3 regions of the Terrabacter sp. FW104-15G4B genome follow, and region 2 is predicted to be linked to each of the others. Evidence: predicted binding sites of a transcription regulator. Region 2 holds the regulator's gene; each other region holds the start of a gene.

Region 1 (4,810 bases), on a different contig from region 2:
TCTATCCGGTCTCGCTCACCATCGAGGAGGTCGAGGACATGGCCGGCGGGCGCCAGGCGATCACGGCCGACCTCCTGCGCGAGCAGCTGATGTCCGACGCCCACCACGCGTACGACCTCCGCGAGGAGTCGCTCGGCGCCGAGACCATGCGCGAGGTCGAGCGCCGGGTTGTCCTGTCGGTCCTGGACCGCAAGTGGCGCGAGCACCTCTACGAGATGGACTACCTCCAGGAGGGCATCGGCCTGCGGGCGATGGCCCAGCGCGACCCGCTCATCGAGTACCAGCGCGAGGGCTACCAGCTCTTCGAGGCGATGATGGAGGCGATCAAGGAGGAGTCGGTCTCGCACCTGTTCTCCGTCGAGGTCTCGGTGCCCGAGCCGGCCGCTGCCGCTGTCGGGGCAGCGCCCATGTCGGTCGGCGACCTCGTTCGTGACCTCTCCGCGGCGCCGCCGGTGCCCGACGACGCGACCGGTGCTGCAGCCGAGGTGGACGAGGAGGCCGAGGGCATCGCGACCGGGCGTCGCCCCTTCGGCTCGGGCGTCCGCGTCTCGGGTGTCGACCTCGACGCCGACGGACAGCGTCCCGCGGGCCTGCGCTACACGGCGCCGGGCGAGGACGGTCGGGCTGTGGAGTCCGGTGGCCAGCAGACGGTCGAGCGCCAGGCGGACCGCCGTGGCAAGAAGGTCAAGCGGAAGCGCCGCTGACCCGAGGAGCAGACGGCGGCCCGGACACCCATGGTGTCCGGGCCGTCGCCGTGCCACGGATGATCCGATGACCATCTGACGATGCGGAGGGCCAACGGCTGGTGGTCGGGTCGGGTCAGCCGATCGTCAGGGCGGTGACGAGCCAGCGCCCGTCGAGACCCTCGAGCCGAAGGGCGAGGGCCCGCACCCTTCCGTGCGACACGACGACTGCGCAGGCCTCGACGATGCCGTCGGCCGGCTCGCACACCCGGACGCGACGCACGACGGCGGGCCGGCGCGGGCCAGGGGTGCGGCGGCGACCGGCAACCATCGCCTGCCGGGCGATCACCGAGTAGATGGTGGGTGCCGTGTGCCTGATGAGCTGCGGCGCCGGCCGCTGCCCGGAGACCACCTCGACGACCGCCTGCGACAGGCGCGCGACGAACGGCACGGGATCGGGGAGCAGGCTGGTGCGGGTGGGCTGACGACCGAAGTCCTCGTCGTCGCGCGGCCCGAAGAAGTCCAGGGCCAGCGCGTCCTGGGCGTAGGGCTGCTCGCCGTCCCAGGCCTCGTCGGCACTGATGATGCGCGGTGCCGTCTGCGGGATGCGTCGCACGGTGAAGGTGTGGGGCTCGGTCGCCGCCGCGCCCGTGGCCGGTGTCGTCGTGTCGCTCATCGCTGCACTCCCTGCTCGGTGGGGACGGTGGGTGGCCTCAGCTGCTGCCCGGGCAGGAGCAGGTCGGGGTCCTCACCCACGGCGTCACGGTTCGCGGCATACCAGCGCGGCCACTCGTGCGCGATCTCGGCGTCGCTGGCCCCGGGACCGAGGTGGCGGGCGGCGATCGACCAGAGGGTGTCGCCACGGCGGACGGTCACCAGGTCGTGGGAGGAGCTCGCGATCCGGGGTGCGGGAGCGAGCAGTCGCGTGCGCTCAGTGTCGTGGACGCGCAGGGGCGCCGTCGGCAGGTAGCCGGGGGAGCTGCCGCCGGTGGTTGGGCGCGACGGGGCGGCCGAGGGCGCGAAGCCCGGTCCTGGTGCGTGCCTCGGCACGGCGATGTCGGACGGCATCGTCGAGCGCCCGCGACCCGCGGTCGGAGGCGGTGTGGCTGTCGGGACGGACGTCGAGTCCGACGTCGGGGAGTACCCCGGGACCAGCTCCTGCGGCGTCCCGGCAGTCGGTCCCGAACTACCGGAGCCGAGGCCTGCTGCCGAGCCGGTCGCGGAGACGGGAGCAGCGGGGAGGGCGAGGGAGCCGACCGAGGCCCCGAGCACCAGCGTCAGCAGCCTGCGCACGGCGAGTGGGGTGACGCGGTCCGCGACCTCTCCTGCGAGACGACCCGCGGCGCCGGGGAGGAGGGCCAGCACGGCCAGGATCGAACCGAGAGCCAGCCAGGCCGCAAGCGCCGCTCCGACCCACGCCAGCATGCGCAGCAGGACCTCGTCCGGTCTCTCCGTCGCGGAGGGCGGGGGGACCGACCGGCGGGCGACAGCCACGAGGACGAAGAGGGCGACCATGGCGACGGCCAGCCCGAGCACCGCTCGGGCCGGGACGCGGCCGACATGTTCGGTTCGCGGCGTGTCATGGCGAGTCTGGTCCCGACCACCTCGATGGATGCTCGGCGGCTGCTGCGAGCGCTCGCGCGCCGCCGCGGTTGTCGTTGAGCCTGTACCCCTGTGCATGCGTCTATTTAATGCAGTTTGCTTGCGTTTGGTCAAGTATGATGATGGTCAAGATTCCGTCGAATGGCCGATCGACCGTGGTCAGGGGGAGGCTGTGCGCATGCGTTGGGACCGCCTCTTCGATGACCTCGAGGCACAGCTGGCCATCGAGGAGGTCCGTGAGCTGGACTCGGAGGTCGCCGACCGCGTTCGGCGCGAGAGGGCACTCATCGACCTCCATACGCGCCTTCTCGCCAACCTCGCCACCGTGCAGGTCGCGCTGCGCCTGCCCGGCCGGGTCGTGTCCGGTCGCCTTGTCGACGTCGGCCCGGACTGGGCTCTCGTGGAGCCTGCCCCCGAGCGTCCCGTCCTCGTGGCGCTGGGCGCGGTGCGGGCCGTGTCGGGACTCGGGCCCGGCGCCCGCACCCCGTCGCTCGTGGCCAGGCGCTTCGGGCTGGGAGCGGCGCTTCGGGCCGTGAGCCGTGACCGTGCGGCGGTCGAGATCTGCGACCTCGACGCCAGGACGGCCACTGGCACCATCGACGTCGTGGGCGCGGACCACCTCGAGCTGGCTGAGCACGCCCCTGACGAGACGCGGCGCACGGCGAACCTCACCGGCCGGCTGCTCGTGCCCTTCTGGTCGGTCGGGTCGGTGCGCCGCCTCTGACTCGCGGCCTCGGGTGGAAGGACGCCGGTCGAGGGCTCACTCCTCGCCGGCGCCGCCGAACGGGTGCGCCTGCACGAACGACTTCGTCTCGGCGTACATCCTCTGGATGTAGCTCTCGAGCTCGGTCGCCTCGACCCGCCACTGCCCGCGGCCGCCGATCTTGATGGCGGGCAGCTCACCCGAACGCACGAGGGCGTACGCCTGGGCGGAGGAGATGTTGAGGATCTCCGACACCTCGGCGAGCTGCAGGAACCGCTGGGCCACGCTCACTCCTCCTCTGACCGCCTCACCGACGACCCTCGACCTCACTCGTACCCCGACTCGCCGCGTCCGGACACGGCCGTGAGCAGCCCGACGGCCGCTTGGACGGGCCGGCGAACCGTGTCCGGCCGACCGTGTGGTGCGGACCGGGGACGCCCTCATCCTAGGCAGCGATGCGGCGGTCCTCGTCCGTTGTCCCCGGCTGTGGGTCTGGACGGGCGGTTCACGTCGGTTTGATGCAGGATGTTGCCGCGACGCCCGGCGCCCGTGACGACGTGCAAGCTCGAGGGCCGCGGCGGCGCAGCCATCGACTCGCGGACCACAGGGGGCCCCATGACCGAGCTGGCCAGTCCCAGCGCCAAGCGACTCCAGCGACCCTCCTGGCGTGACAGCCGCCTCGTGGTCGGGGTGCTGCTCATCGTCCTGGCGGCGACCCTGGGTGCGAGGGTTGTCGCGAGCGCCGACGACCGCGTGCCGGTGTGGGTCGCGGCGAGCAACCTCGTCGCCGGTGACACGGTGGACGAGGCTTCCTTCGTCCGGGCGGACGTGCAGCTGGCGGACCGCATGGGCGGCTACCTCGCGGCCGACGCCCCTGTCCCCACGGGGTCGTTCATGGTGCGGGACGTGCGTGCCGGCGAGCTGGTCCCGTCGTCGGCGGTCGGCAGCCCCGACGCGGTGGAGGTGCAACGGGTCACCGTGCGGGCCGATGCCCTGGCCACGACGGGTCTCGCGCGGGGCAGCAGGGTCGACGTCTTCGTGACGCCCAAGGTCTCCACCGCACGTGACTCGGACACCGCGCCGACGAAGAAGCTGCTCGAGTCCGCCGCCGTGGCCGCCGTGCTGACCAGCTCCGGGGGCTTCGGCTCCGGGTCGATGACATCGGTGCAGATCTACGTGCCCGCCGACAAGGTCCAGCCGCTCGTCGAGGCCGTGGATGCCGAGGCCAAGCTCACGCTCGTGCCGTCCGTTGGGGCAGTGTCCGGAGGCGGGGCATGACCGAGGTGCTGACCGCGCTCGGTCACCGGTGGGAGTCAGTCGTGGCCACCGCGCTCGAGGGGCTGCGCGACGTCACGGTGAGCCGTCGCTGTGCCGACGTGTCCGAGCTGCTGTCTGTCGCTGAAGCCGGTCTGGGCGAGACCGCCGTGGTCTCCTCGGACCTCCGTGGCCTCGATCTCGCCGTCGTCGATCGCTTGCGTGCCAACCGGATCCGTGTCATCGGCGTCTACCCGCCTGATGACGAGGGCGCTGAGCGGCGGCTGCGCCAGCTCACGATCTCGGTGACTGTGCCGGTCGATGCCGGCGCCGACCGGTGGGTGCAGGCACTGCAGGACGACGGCTCGCCGGGCGACGACCTGGAAGCGGCTCTGCAGAACTCAGACGTGGACGCCTCCCAGGCCGCCTCCCAGGGCACCTTCGAGGGCGCCTCGGAGGGCGGCTCCGGGTGGCTCCCTGAGGGAGCCCACGCCGCCACCCGCGGCATCGCGGCCCACGCCTCCCATGAGTCGGGGACTCGGAGCGGGGAGAGCTCGCCCGGCGGCCC
Region 2 (4,810 bases):
ACGGCCAGGATCTGGCGCCGCGACGCGGGTGACAGCGGCAGGGTCGCGACCTCGTCGTGCTTGGCAGCGTTGAGGATGAGGTCGGGCACGAGGGCGACGCCGAGGCCGGCGGTGACGAGCCCGAGCTGGGCGACATAGTCCTCGGTCTCGAAGGCGACGTTCGGTCTGAACCCGGCGGTGTCGGCCAGGGAGAGCAGGTGGCCGCGGCAGCGGGGACACCCGGCAATCCACTCCTCACCCGAGAAGTCGGTCAGGGTTGCGGCCTCGTCGCCGGCGTGCGGATGGCTTCGAGGGACGACGAGGCGGACCTCGTCGTCCATGAGCCGGCGGGTGACGAGGAGGGAGAGGTCCTCCTCGAGCTCGCCGAGGCCGCGCCCCTCGTAGGCGAAGGCCACCGCGACGTCGCAGTCGCCGTTGCGCAGCGCGGCGAGGGACTGGGGCGGCTCGGCCTCGGTGAAGGTCACGGTGATGTCGGGGTGGCGCGCCTTCAGGATGGCGAGCGTCTTCGGCACGAGCGTGGCGGAGGAGCTGGGGAACGCCTGGAGGCGCACCCGTCCGGCCCGCAGCCCCGCGATGGCCGTGATCTCCTCCTCGGCGGCGTCGAGCGCCGCGAGGACACCGACCGCGTGGCGGGCGAGAACCTGTCCTGCCTCGGTCAGGCGAACCTGGCGGCCGTAACGCTCGACGAGCACGGTGCCGGTGCGCTGCTCGAGGCGTCGGACCATCTGGGAGATGGCCGGCTGGGTGAAGCCGAGCGCGTTGGCGGCGCTGGTGAAGCTGCCCTCGTCGGCGATGGCCTTCATGACCCGTAGTCCTGCAGCGTCGATCATGCCCTCAGCATAACTGCTGATTATGGTTTGCCGGGGAAGCTGCAGTACCAGAAGCGGATTGCGCGGCACGTAGGCTAGTCCGGTGCACCAGCCGAACGGCATACCCCCACAGTCGGCGGCGACGACTCGCCTGGCGACCTCGCGCACCCTGCCCCTCGACACCCACGACCTCGGGAGCTTCGACGAGCTCGTCGACCTGGTCAGCGGTGGGGGCGTCGTCGTCCTGTCGGGTGCCGGGATCTCCACCGACTCCGGCATCCCCGACTACCGCGGTCCTGACGGCACCCGTCGCGTCGAGCCCATGACGTACGGCGAGTTCGCCGGCTCCAGCGACGCCCGGCGACGGTACTGGGCGCGCAGCTACATCGGGTGGCAGCGGTTCAACGCGGCGGCACCCAATGAGGGCCACCGGGTCGTCACCGACCTGCAGCGCGCCGGTTACGTCGGGCCCATCATCACGCAGAACGTCGACGGCCTGCACCAGGCTTCGGGCGCGACGGACGTCATCGAGCTGCACGGCTCCCTCGACCGCGCCGTCTGCCTGACCTGCGGGGAGTACACCTCGCGGATCGGGCTGCACGAGAGGATGACCGAGGCGAATCCGGGGTTCATGGAGCGGTTCGCCGAGGCAGCTCAGGCTGTCGGCTCGCAGTGGGGGGAGCAGGTGCGGCCCGACGGCGACATCGTGCTGGCCGACGCGCTCGTCGAGTCCTTCCACGCGCCGCGGTGCCTCGTCTGCGGCGAGGACACGGTCAAGCCTGATGTCGTCTTCTTCGGCGAGTCGGTGCCCAAGGTGCTTGTCGAGCGGTGCTTCTCCCTCGTGGAGGACGCCGGGGCCGTGCTCGTGCTGGGATCGTCCCTGTCGGTGATGAGCGGCTACCGCTTCGTCCGCCGCGCCCACCAGCGCGACGTGCCCGTCGCCATCGTCACACGATCGGCCACGCGAGGTGACGCGGAGGCGACGCTGCGCCTGCACGCGCCCCTCGGTCCGACGCTGAGAGAGCTGCGCGACGCGCTCGGTCACTGAGAAGCCCTGGTATGCCGCCCCTCGGCAGTCCGGGGGCGGCCCCGTCCCTGCGCTGGGTGGCGAAACACCCCTGTCCTGGGGCTACTGGGCGACGGACCGGGTCGGTCGAGCCTCGGTGCCGTCATCGTCGCGGAGGTCCCAGAGCTCCTTGGTCTGCACTGCCCAGTAGACGGCGAAGAGCACGATGATGATGACCTCCGCGATGAGGACGAGGTGGTCGAAGCCGCTCACCGTGACGGCAGTCACCACGCTCACGCCGAGCGCGACGGCCAGCGCGAGCGCGATCGCGATGTAGATGCGCTTGTAGGTGGCGCCGTCCCGACCGGCGGCCCCTGCGTGCCGTTCCCCGGCGCGCAGCGCGCTGAAGACCATGACGGCGATGACGCCGGCCACCATCGTGCCGGCGGCGATGCCGTGGCTCACCGCGATGAAGCGATCACGTAGGACGAGGAAGAGGGCGAGCTCGCCGAGCAGCACCGCGCCGCAGGTGGCCGTGACGACCATCGAGCGCACGGTGGGCCGCTCGGACCGGTCGCGCACCGAATCGCCATGCTTGAGCCAGGTGACCACGATGGCGGCGACGACCGCCACGACGACGAGCGACCAGACGTTGTTGCGCACGGCCGCCGCGATCTCGGCAGGCGTCTGGGTGTACGCGTTCGGCCCGCACCGTCCGTCCGGCACCGTCGGCACCATGGCGACGACGAAGGCCATCAAGCCCGAGAAGTCGAGCAGCACGTCCTCCTCGGGGGAATGGCCCTTGTAGGCGATCAGGTTGGCCCCGAGCGCGCAGAGCGAGCCGACGAAGACGGTGCGTGCGGGCGTGTAGTAGTAGGCGCTGATGGAACCGAGCCAGCACGAGTGGGCGGTCTCCCACCACCACTCGTAGCCGACGGAGAGCAGCAGCATGAGGAGCAGGGCGATCATCGCCCCGCGCAGATAGCGGTAGGTGAAGACGACGTCTCGGGTTCGCCCGGGTGCCATGGCGCTCTCCTTCGCAGGACTCACTGGTCAGAGTCTGCAGTCGTCCCGCCCGATACGCCCGCCGGAGGAACGCCGAAGCCGGCGGCGCGAACGGGCGCGGGCGGCATACGTCGTCGGTCGTCGGGGGCTTGGGGTCGCTCAGATGCGGCGCAGGACCGCCGTCACCTTGCCGAGGATCGTGGCATGGTCACCGTCGATGGGGGAGAAGTCGGGGTTGTGCGGCATCAGCCACACGTGCCCGTCTGTGCGCTTGAACGTCTTGACGGTTGCCTCGTTGTCGAGCATGGCGGCGACGACGTCGCCGTTGTCGGCGTGTTGCTGCTGGCGCACGACGACCCAGTCGCCGTCACAGATGGCGGCCTCGACCATGGAGTCGCCGTTGACCTTGAGCAGGAACAGGTCTCCCTCGCCGACGAGCTGCTTGGGCAGCGGGAAGACGTCCTCGACGACCTCCTCGGCCGTGATCGGCACACCGGCGGCGATCTGGCCGAGCACCGGCACGTAGGACGCCTCGGGGCGTGCGTCACCGGAGCCGGTCTCGGTGTCGTACTGGTCGCCGCGCGGACGCGGAGGCGTCGCGTCGCCGCCGCGGTAGCCGAGCTCCTCGGCCTTGGCGTCCGGGGACACGACCTCGAGGGCGCGCGGCCGGTTGGGGTCGCGCCGCAGGTAGCCCTTGGCGACCAGGGCGTTGAGCTGGTGGGAGACGCTCGACGGGCTGGCCAGCCCCACGGCGTCGCCGATCTCGCGCATGCTCGGCGGGTATCCCCGGCGGTCGACGGAGTTGCGGATGACCTCGAGCACGCGCCGCTGGCGCACGGTGAGCCCGTCTCCGGTCTCACGGTCGGGAAGCTCGGTGACGCCCATGGTGTCCCTCTCGTCGGCTCGTCAGGTCCCCTCCGTCGCCGGCGTGCACGGCCAGTGTCAGTGGTGGCTGGTGAGGTCTGTGGTGTGAGGAAAGACTACGAGGTTCGAACACAGTTGCCAAACACGTGTTCGAGGCGTGTCTCGACTTCATCGCACATCCGTGCTAAAAATCGTACAGACGTTCTATCGAACACATGTTCGCCGGATCTGGAGCAAGGGGAGGTCATCATGAGCGCCATCGTCCTCGAGGCCGTTCGACAGCCGCACACCGAGGGGCCGGCACACCCACGTGTCGACGAGCGCCCTCACCTCGTGCTGGTGCCCACGGGCCCCAGGGCAGTTCGTGCCGCTCGGGCGGCCCAGCCCCCGATGCGCCTCACCCGGTTCGGGCGTCTCACGGTGACCCTGCTCGTCGCCATGGTCATCGCCCTGCTCGGCGTCGGTCTCGCCGGCCAGCTCGCGTCGGCCAGCGGCGATCCGCGCGTCGTCACCGTCGGGCAGGGGCAGACGCTGTCGGGCATCGCGGCTCGAGAGCTCCCCGGGTTGCCGGTCTCCGAAGGCGTCGTCCAGATCCAGGTGGCCAACGCCCTCAGCTCGTCCCAGGTGCACGCCGGCCAGCAGCTCGTGGTGCCGTCACCCTGACCCATCGATCATCGGGTCGGTGCACCGGACGCAGGCGCGACACGCGGCCGCGTCCCCCTGACCCCCAAACGGCCGCGTTGGCTCCACCTCCAGCGGCTGGCGGTAGCGGCGCTTCGACCCCGCCGCTACGGCCCAGAGCGCCGCACTCCTGACAGGGGTGCGGCGTTCTGCTTGTCGGGGTGGCCCTACGGGGTTGGGGCCCGGGAGGCGGCGCCGCCCCCGACGAGCCCTGTGGACGACGGGCATCGAGCCGCGATCCAGCGTCCTACCGTGCTGTTCTCGGAAGGAGCAGGGGATGCGGTATGAGGTGGACACAGCGGCGCTGCGAGACGCCGCAACATCCGTGGACGAGGCATTGGCGCAGGTGCAGCGCCTCGCGCTGACCGACGACCTCCGCGCGATCGCGGCGGCTGTACCGGGCGGCCGCACCGCGGCCGGACTCGCCCAGGTCGCAGCTGCCTGG
Region 3 (4,810 bases), on a different contig from region 2:
AGCAGACGCCTGACCGGCCCCGGTGACGAGGAGGGGCTCCGCCGGAGCGGGGCCCATCCTCGTGCAGCACGAGCTCAGTCGCCGACGACCCGGAGCGTGAACGTTCCTTCGCCGTTGCCGGTGACGGACGCGTTCATGCCGACCGCGCGGAGCGACTCGAGGAACGTCTTCGCCTCGCCGTGGACCGTGCCGGCGAGCTGCGCGTCGACCTTGTCGAGGTCGACGAACAGCGCTGCGTTGGAGCTGCTCACGTCGCCCACGGCGAGCTTGAAGGCGTCGGTGTCCCCGAGCTTGCCGCCCGACTGGAGGTCGTCGGCGTAGCCGGGCGTGGTCGCGACGAAGAGCCTGTCGCCCTCGACCTTGTGCGTGAGGACGTCGCTGCCGGCTCCCGCCTTCGCCAGGATGCGACCGACGAGCGCGTCGGCGCGCTTGGCATCGCTCGAGACGACCTTCGCACCGATGGTCGGCACGTCGGACTTGAGGTCCTGGCCGGGCATGGCGAGGGTGAAGGACCGCCCCAGCAGGACCTTGAGGTCGTCGGGCAGCTTGATCCCCACCTCCTTCTCGACCTCGCCGACGAAGTCCGACGTCCCCATTCCGACACCCCCGAATGCCTGCAGCTGCTTCTGGATGGCGGGCCAGCCGGCGTCGAGCATCTGGTCGGCCCCCGAGACGGTGACGGCGGCCATCGTGTTCGCCGGGAGCGAGGCCAGCTCGCTGCCGTCGCCCTTGGACGCCTTGGTGCCATCGGCCCCGCGGGTGACACCGGCCAGCTCGACGTAGTCCGCCTCGAACCGCAGGGCCATGGCGAACCGGCCCTTGGTGCCTGGCAGGGCCGGCATCGAGCCCATGCCGGCACTGCCGCCGAGCCTCTGGACCTCCTTCATGCCGGTGCCCATGTCGAACCACCCCGACAGGACTCCCTGCTCGCCGAGCGCGGCCAGGTCCTGGGCGAAGGTGGGATTGTGCGCCAGCGAGCCCTGGTCCACGGCAGCGAGGGTTGCGTCCCCGACCCCGCGCGGCGTGATGATCGCGTAGCCGTCTCGCATCCGCAGGTCGGTGGCGGAGCTGCCCTTGTCGCACGCGAGGAGCCGGGTCAGGGTGGCCTTCGCCGCCGCCTCGTCCTTCACCTGGACGGCGACGGCGACGTTCGGGTCCTTCTGCGTGCCGCCGGGCCGAACGGCGACGCCGACTCGGTCACCGAGCCAGGGGGCTACGTCCCTGTCATAGCTGAATGCGGCGACACAGGAGTTGCTCGAGTCCTTCGAGGCGACCTCCCACAGCTTGCGGCGCGGGTCGTCGCTGCCGACCGTGTCCTTGACCTGCGGCAGCTTGCCGAGGAACCGAACGGCGGCAACCTTCTGGCCCGCCGACGGGTCGATGTCGAGGCGGAGGTAGGCGTACGCGTCGCCGGGCAGGACGTCGGCGGGCTGGGAGCCTCCGCCACTGAGCGCCTGGAAGGCGAAGGCCCCCGCTCCGCCGAGGGCCAGGGCCAGGGCCACTGCGCCGACGAGCAGCCCCGTCCGGCGGCCGCCGCCCGACCCCTGGGGCCCGGAGGCCTCGGGGTCGTCGGAGAGGGCGACCTCGCCGGGGACGGTCTGCGGCGCAGCCGCGGAGGACGGGTAGGAGTAGGGGCCGTCGGGCCCGGCGTGCTCGGTCATCGTTGCTCCCCTGACAAGTCCGTGCCGGCGCGCCATCGCGCCGGCGGTGTGGACGATACCGGCCACCCGGGAGGCTCGCGTGGGGTTGCGGAAATGTCGTGAGGTCACCGCGGGGGGCACGGTGGCAGGCTCGGTGGTGACAGACTGCTGTGGTGCGGATGAGCCATTTCTGGACCTTGATGGACGACGAGTTCGGCGCGGCGTATGCCGGGTCACTCGCCCGCGACCACGTGATCGGCGCGCTGGGCAACCGCACCGTGGTGCAGGCCCTCGCCGACGGCGAGCCACCGCGGGCAGTCTGGGAGGCGCTGTGCACCGACATGGACGTGCCGCCCGAGCGGCGGCTCGGTCGGGACACGCGGGTCGCGCGAGGCGCGCAGGGCGGTCAGGCCGGGCAGGCTGGTCGGCGCGGAGGCTGACCGCCGAGCCTTCGTGGCAGCGGTCGGCGTGTCGTTGGGACTTCGAACACGTGTTCGGTACTGTTCTCCACAGGTCCTGCGCCACCACCCCGCATCATCCACAGGCCGTCTCGTGGTTCACCCCGATGTCGGCGCCGGCACCTAGCGTCTGACCCGACAGCGGATTTCCCAGAACGAGCCGCCGCCCGGGTCGAAGGTAGACGACCGCAGCGCAGACGGCAGATAGGTGACCGACATGGCATCGGTGCAGGCAAAGGACAAGGACAAGGCACTCTCCTCGGTGATGGGCCAGATCGAGAAGAGCTACGGCAAGGGCGCGGTGATGCGCCTCGGCGACGACGTCCGCCCGCCCATCGAGGTGATCCCCACCGGGTCGATCGCCCTCGACGTCGCGCTCGGTATCGGTGGCCTGCCCCGCGGGCGCGTCGTCGAGATCTACGGTCCGGAGTCCTCCGGCAAGACGACGGTCGCGCTCCACGCGGTCGCCAACGCGCAGAAGGCGGGCGGGATCGCGGCGTTCATCGACGCGGAGCACGCGCTCGACCCGGAGTACGCCAAGAAGCTCGGCGTCGACACCGACGCCCTGCTCGTGTCGCAGCCCGACACCGGCGAGCAGGCGCTCGAGATCGCCGACATGCTGATCCGCTCGGGTGCCATCGACATCATCGTCATCGACTCGGTCGCGGCTCTCGTGCCCCGTGCCGAGATCGAGGGCGAGATGGGTGACAGCCACGTCGGCCTCCAGGCACGACTCATGAGCCAGGCGCTGCGCAAGCTGACCGGCGCCCTCAACAACACCGGCACCACGGCGATCTTCATCAACCAGCTCCGCGAGAAGATCGGCGTCATGTTCGGCTCGCCCGAGACGACGACCGGTGGCAAGGCGTTGAAGTTCTACGCCTCGGTACGTCTGGACGTCCGCCGCATCGAGACGCTCAAGGACGGCACCGACCCCGTCGGCAACCGCACCCGCGTGAAGGTCGTCAAGAACAAGGTGTCGCCGCCGTTCAAGCAGGCGGAGTTCGACATCCTCTACGGCCATGGCATCTCGCGTGAGGGTGGCCTCATCGACATGGGGGTCGAGCACGGCTTCGTGCGCAAGGCCGGTGCCTGGTACACCTACGAGGGCGACCAGCTGGGCCAGGGCAAGGAGAACGCCCGCAACTTCCTCAAGGACAACCCCGACCTCGCCGACGAGATCGAGAAGAAGGTCAAGGAGAAGCTCGGCGTCGGACCGCGCGTCGACAAGCCCGCCGAGATCTCGGACGTGCCCGTCGACTTCTGATCATGGACTCCCGAGAACCGGAGTCCCTGCAGGACCGGATGGCCCGCGCGACGGCAGCCTTGGCTCACGCCGAGGACGTCGCCGCCGGGCGGGCCGACGGTCCGCCCGGTGCGGTCGCCACCGGCGCCCGCCGCGAGGTGACGGTGCCCAGCGACCGTGCTCCATCGGCCGCCCGACCGGCTGCAAGGCGGAGCCGTTCGCGCGCAGGGGGCGGCACCCCGTGGGGCGCCGATGATGCAGGGGAGCGGCCCGACTGGGCGCCTCCGCAAGACGACGCCGAGACCGCCGTCCCGGAGGCCGACGCGGAGTCGGTGGCGCGCGCGATCGTGCTCCGACAGCTGAGCATGGCTCCGCGCAGCCGGACGCAGCTCGAGAAGAAGCTGCGTCAGCGAGGCTGCGAGGACGCGGTTGCGGCCAAGGTCCTCGACCGCATGGCGGAGGTCGGCCTCGTCGACGACGAGGCCTATGCGCAGATGCTGGTGCGCTCCCGGCAGTCCGGCAAGGGCCTGGCCCGGCGGGCCCTCGCCCACGAGCTGCGCCAGCAGGGGATCGATCAGGAGCTCGCCGACGATGCCCTCAGCCAGGTCGACGCGGATGACGAGCGCGTGCGGGCCGAGCAGCTCGTCGCCAAGAAGCTGCGCACCATGCGCGGCCTGGCTCCCGACGTCCAGGCGCGCCGCCTGGCCGGGATGCTTGCACGGAAGGGCTACTCGGGCGAGCTGGCGTGGCCTGTCATCCGCGACGCCATCGACGGGCTGCCGGAGCACCGACGCGACTGACCCGTCGGACGCCCTGGGTCGTGCGGTGCGGACACGACGAAGGGGGTGAGGACCAGGTGGCCCTCACCCCCTCGTGGGTGGTGCTTCGTTACTCAACCGCTCACAGCCGAGCGTGCGCGCTCAGCCCGGCTGAGGAGTGCTCAGACCTCGGCCGGGACGTTGGCGATGGCCGAGACGTCGAACTCGAGCTTGACCTTCTCGCTGACGAGGACGCCACCGGTCTCGAGGGCCGCGTTGAAGGAGAGGTTCCACTCGGTGCGGTCGATGGTGACGTCACCCTCGAAGCCGACGCGGGTGTTGCCGTACGGGTCCTTGGCGGAGCCGGTCTCCTCGAACGGGATGGTGACGGACTTGGTGACGCCGTTGATCGTGAGGTCGCCGGTCACGGCCCACTCGGTCCCGTCGCGCTCGGCGCTGGTCGAGACGAAGGTGATCTGCGGGTAGTTGGCGATGTCGAAGAAGTCGGGGGTCTTGAGGTGACCGTCGCGCTGCTCGTTGCCGGTGGTGACGCTGGCCGCGTCGATGGTCACGGTGACGGAGGAGTTGGCCGGGGTGACGGTGTCGACGTGCGCCGTTCCCTCGAACTGCTCGAAGCTGCCGCGGACCTTGGTCACCATGGCGTGGCGGGCGGAGAAGCCGATGCGCGTGTGGCTGGGGTCCAGGGTG

Evidence for each region. Region 2 encodes LexA, which represses DNA repair genes until DNA is damaged. Its sites were predicted from a motif close to TCGAACANNTGTTCGA; they were not measured.
Region 1: AC3WRT_RS00405 (LysM peptidoglycan-binding domain-containing protein) is a predicted target of LexA. The motif match lies at 2,423-2,438, and genes of this name have one in related genera.
Region 3: recA (recombinase RecA) is a predicted target of LexA. The motif match lies at 2,123-2,138, and genes of this name have one in related genera.

The regions. Positions count from the first base shown of each region.
Region 1 covers NZ_JBYTCI010000001.1:86,817-91,626, forward strand. The annotation lists gene secA (preprotein translocase subunit SecA) at 1-704, shown strand, start outside; gene AC3WRT_RS00400 (Rv3235 family protein) at 820-1,359, opposite strand; gene AC3WRT_RS00405 (LysM peptidoglycan-binding domain-containing protein) at 1,356-2,219, opposite strand; gene AC3WRT_RS00410 (hypothetical protein) at 2,464-3,009, shown strand; gene AC3WRT_RS00415 (helix-turn-helix domain-containing protein) at 3,046-3,273, opposite strand; gene AC3WRT_RS00420 (CpaB family protein) at 3,604-4,266, shown strand; gene AC3WRT_RS00425 (CpaE/TadZ family protein) at 4,263-4,810, shown strand, end outside.
Region 2 covers NZ_JBYTCI010000017.1:44,720-49,529, reverse strand. The annotation lists gene AC3WRT_RS13935 (LysR family transcriptional regulator) at 1-830, opposite strand, end outside; gene AC3WRT_RS13930 (Sir2 family NAD-dependent protein deacetylase) at 913-1,857, shown strand; gene AC3WRT_RS13925 (hypothetical protein) at 1,939-2,841, opposite strand; gene lexA (transcriptional repressor LexA) at 2,980-3,705, opposite strand; gene AC3WRT_RS13915 (LysM peptidoglycan-binding domain-containing protein) at 3,934-4,347, shown strand; gene AC3WRT_RS13910 (hypothetical protein) at 4,643-4,810, shown strand, end outside.
Region 3 covers NZ_JBYTCI010000016.1:14,858-19,667, forward strand. The annotation lists gene AC3WRT_RS13365 (dipeptide epimerase) at 1-13, shown strand, start outside; gene AC3WRT_RS13370 (DUF3352 domain-containing protein) at 75-1,661, opposite strand; gene AC3WRT_RS13375 (DUF3046 domain-containing protein) at 1,820-2,080, shown strand; gene recA (recombinase RecA) at 2,325-3,365, shown strand; gene AC3WRT_RS13385 (regulatory protein RecX) at 3,368-4,144, shown strand; gene AC3WRT_RS13390 (YceI family protein) at 4,285-4,810, opposite strand, start outside.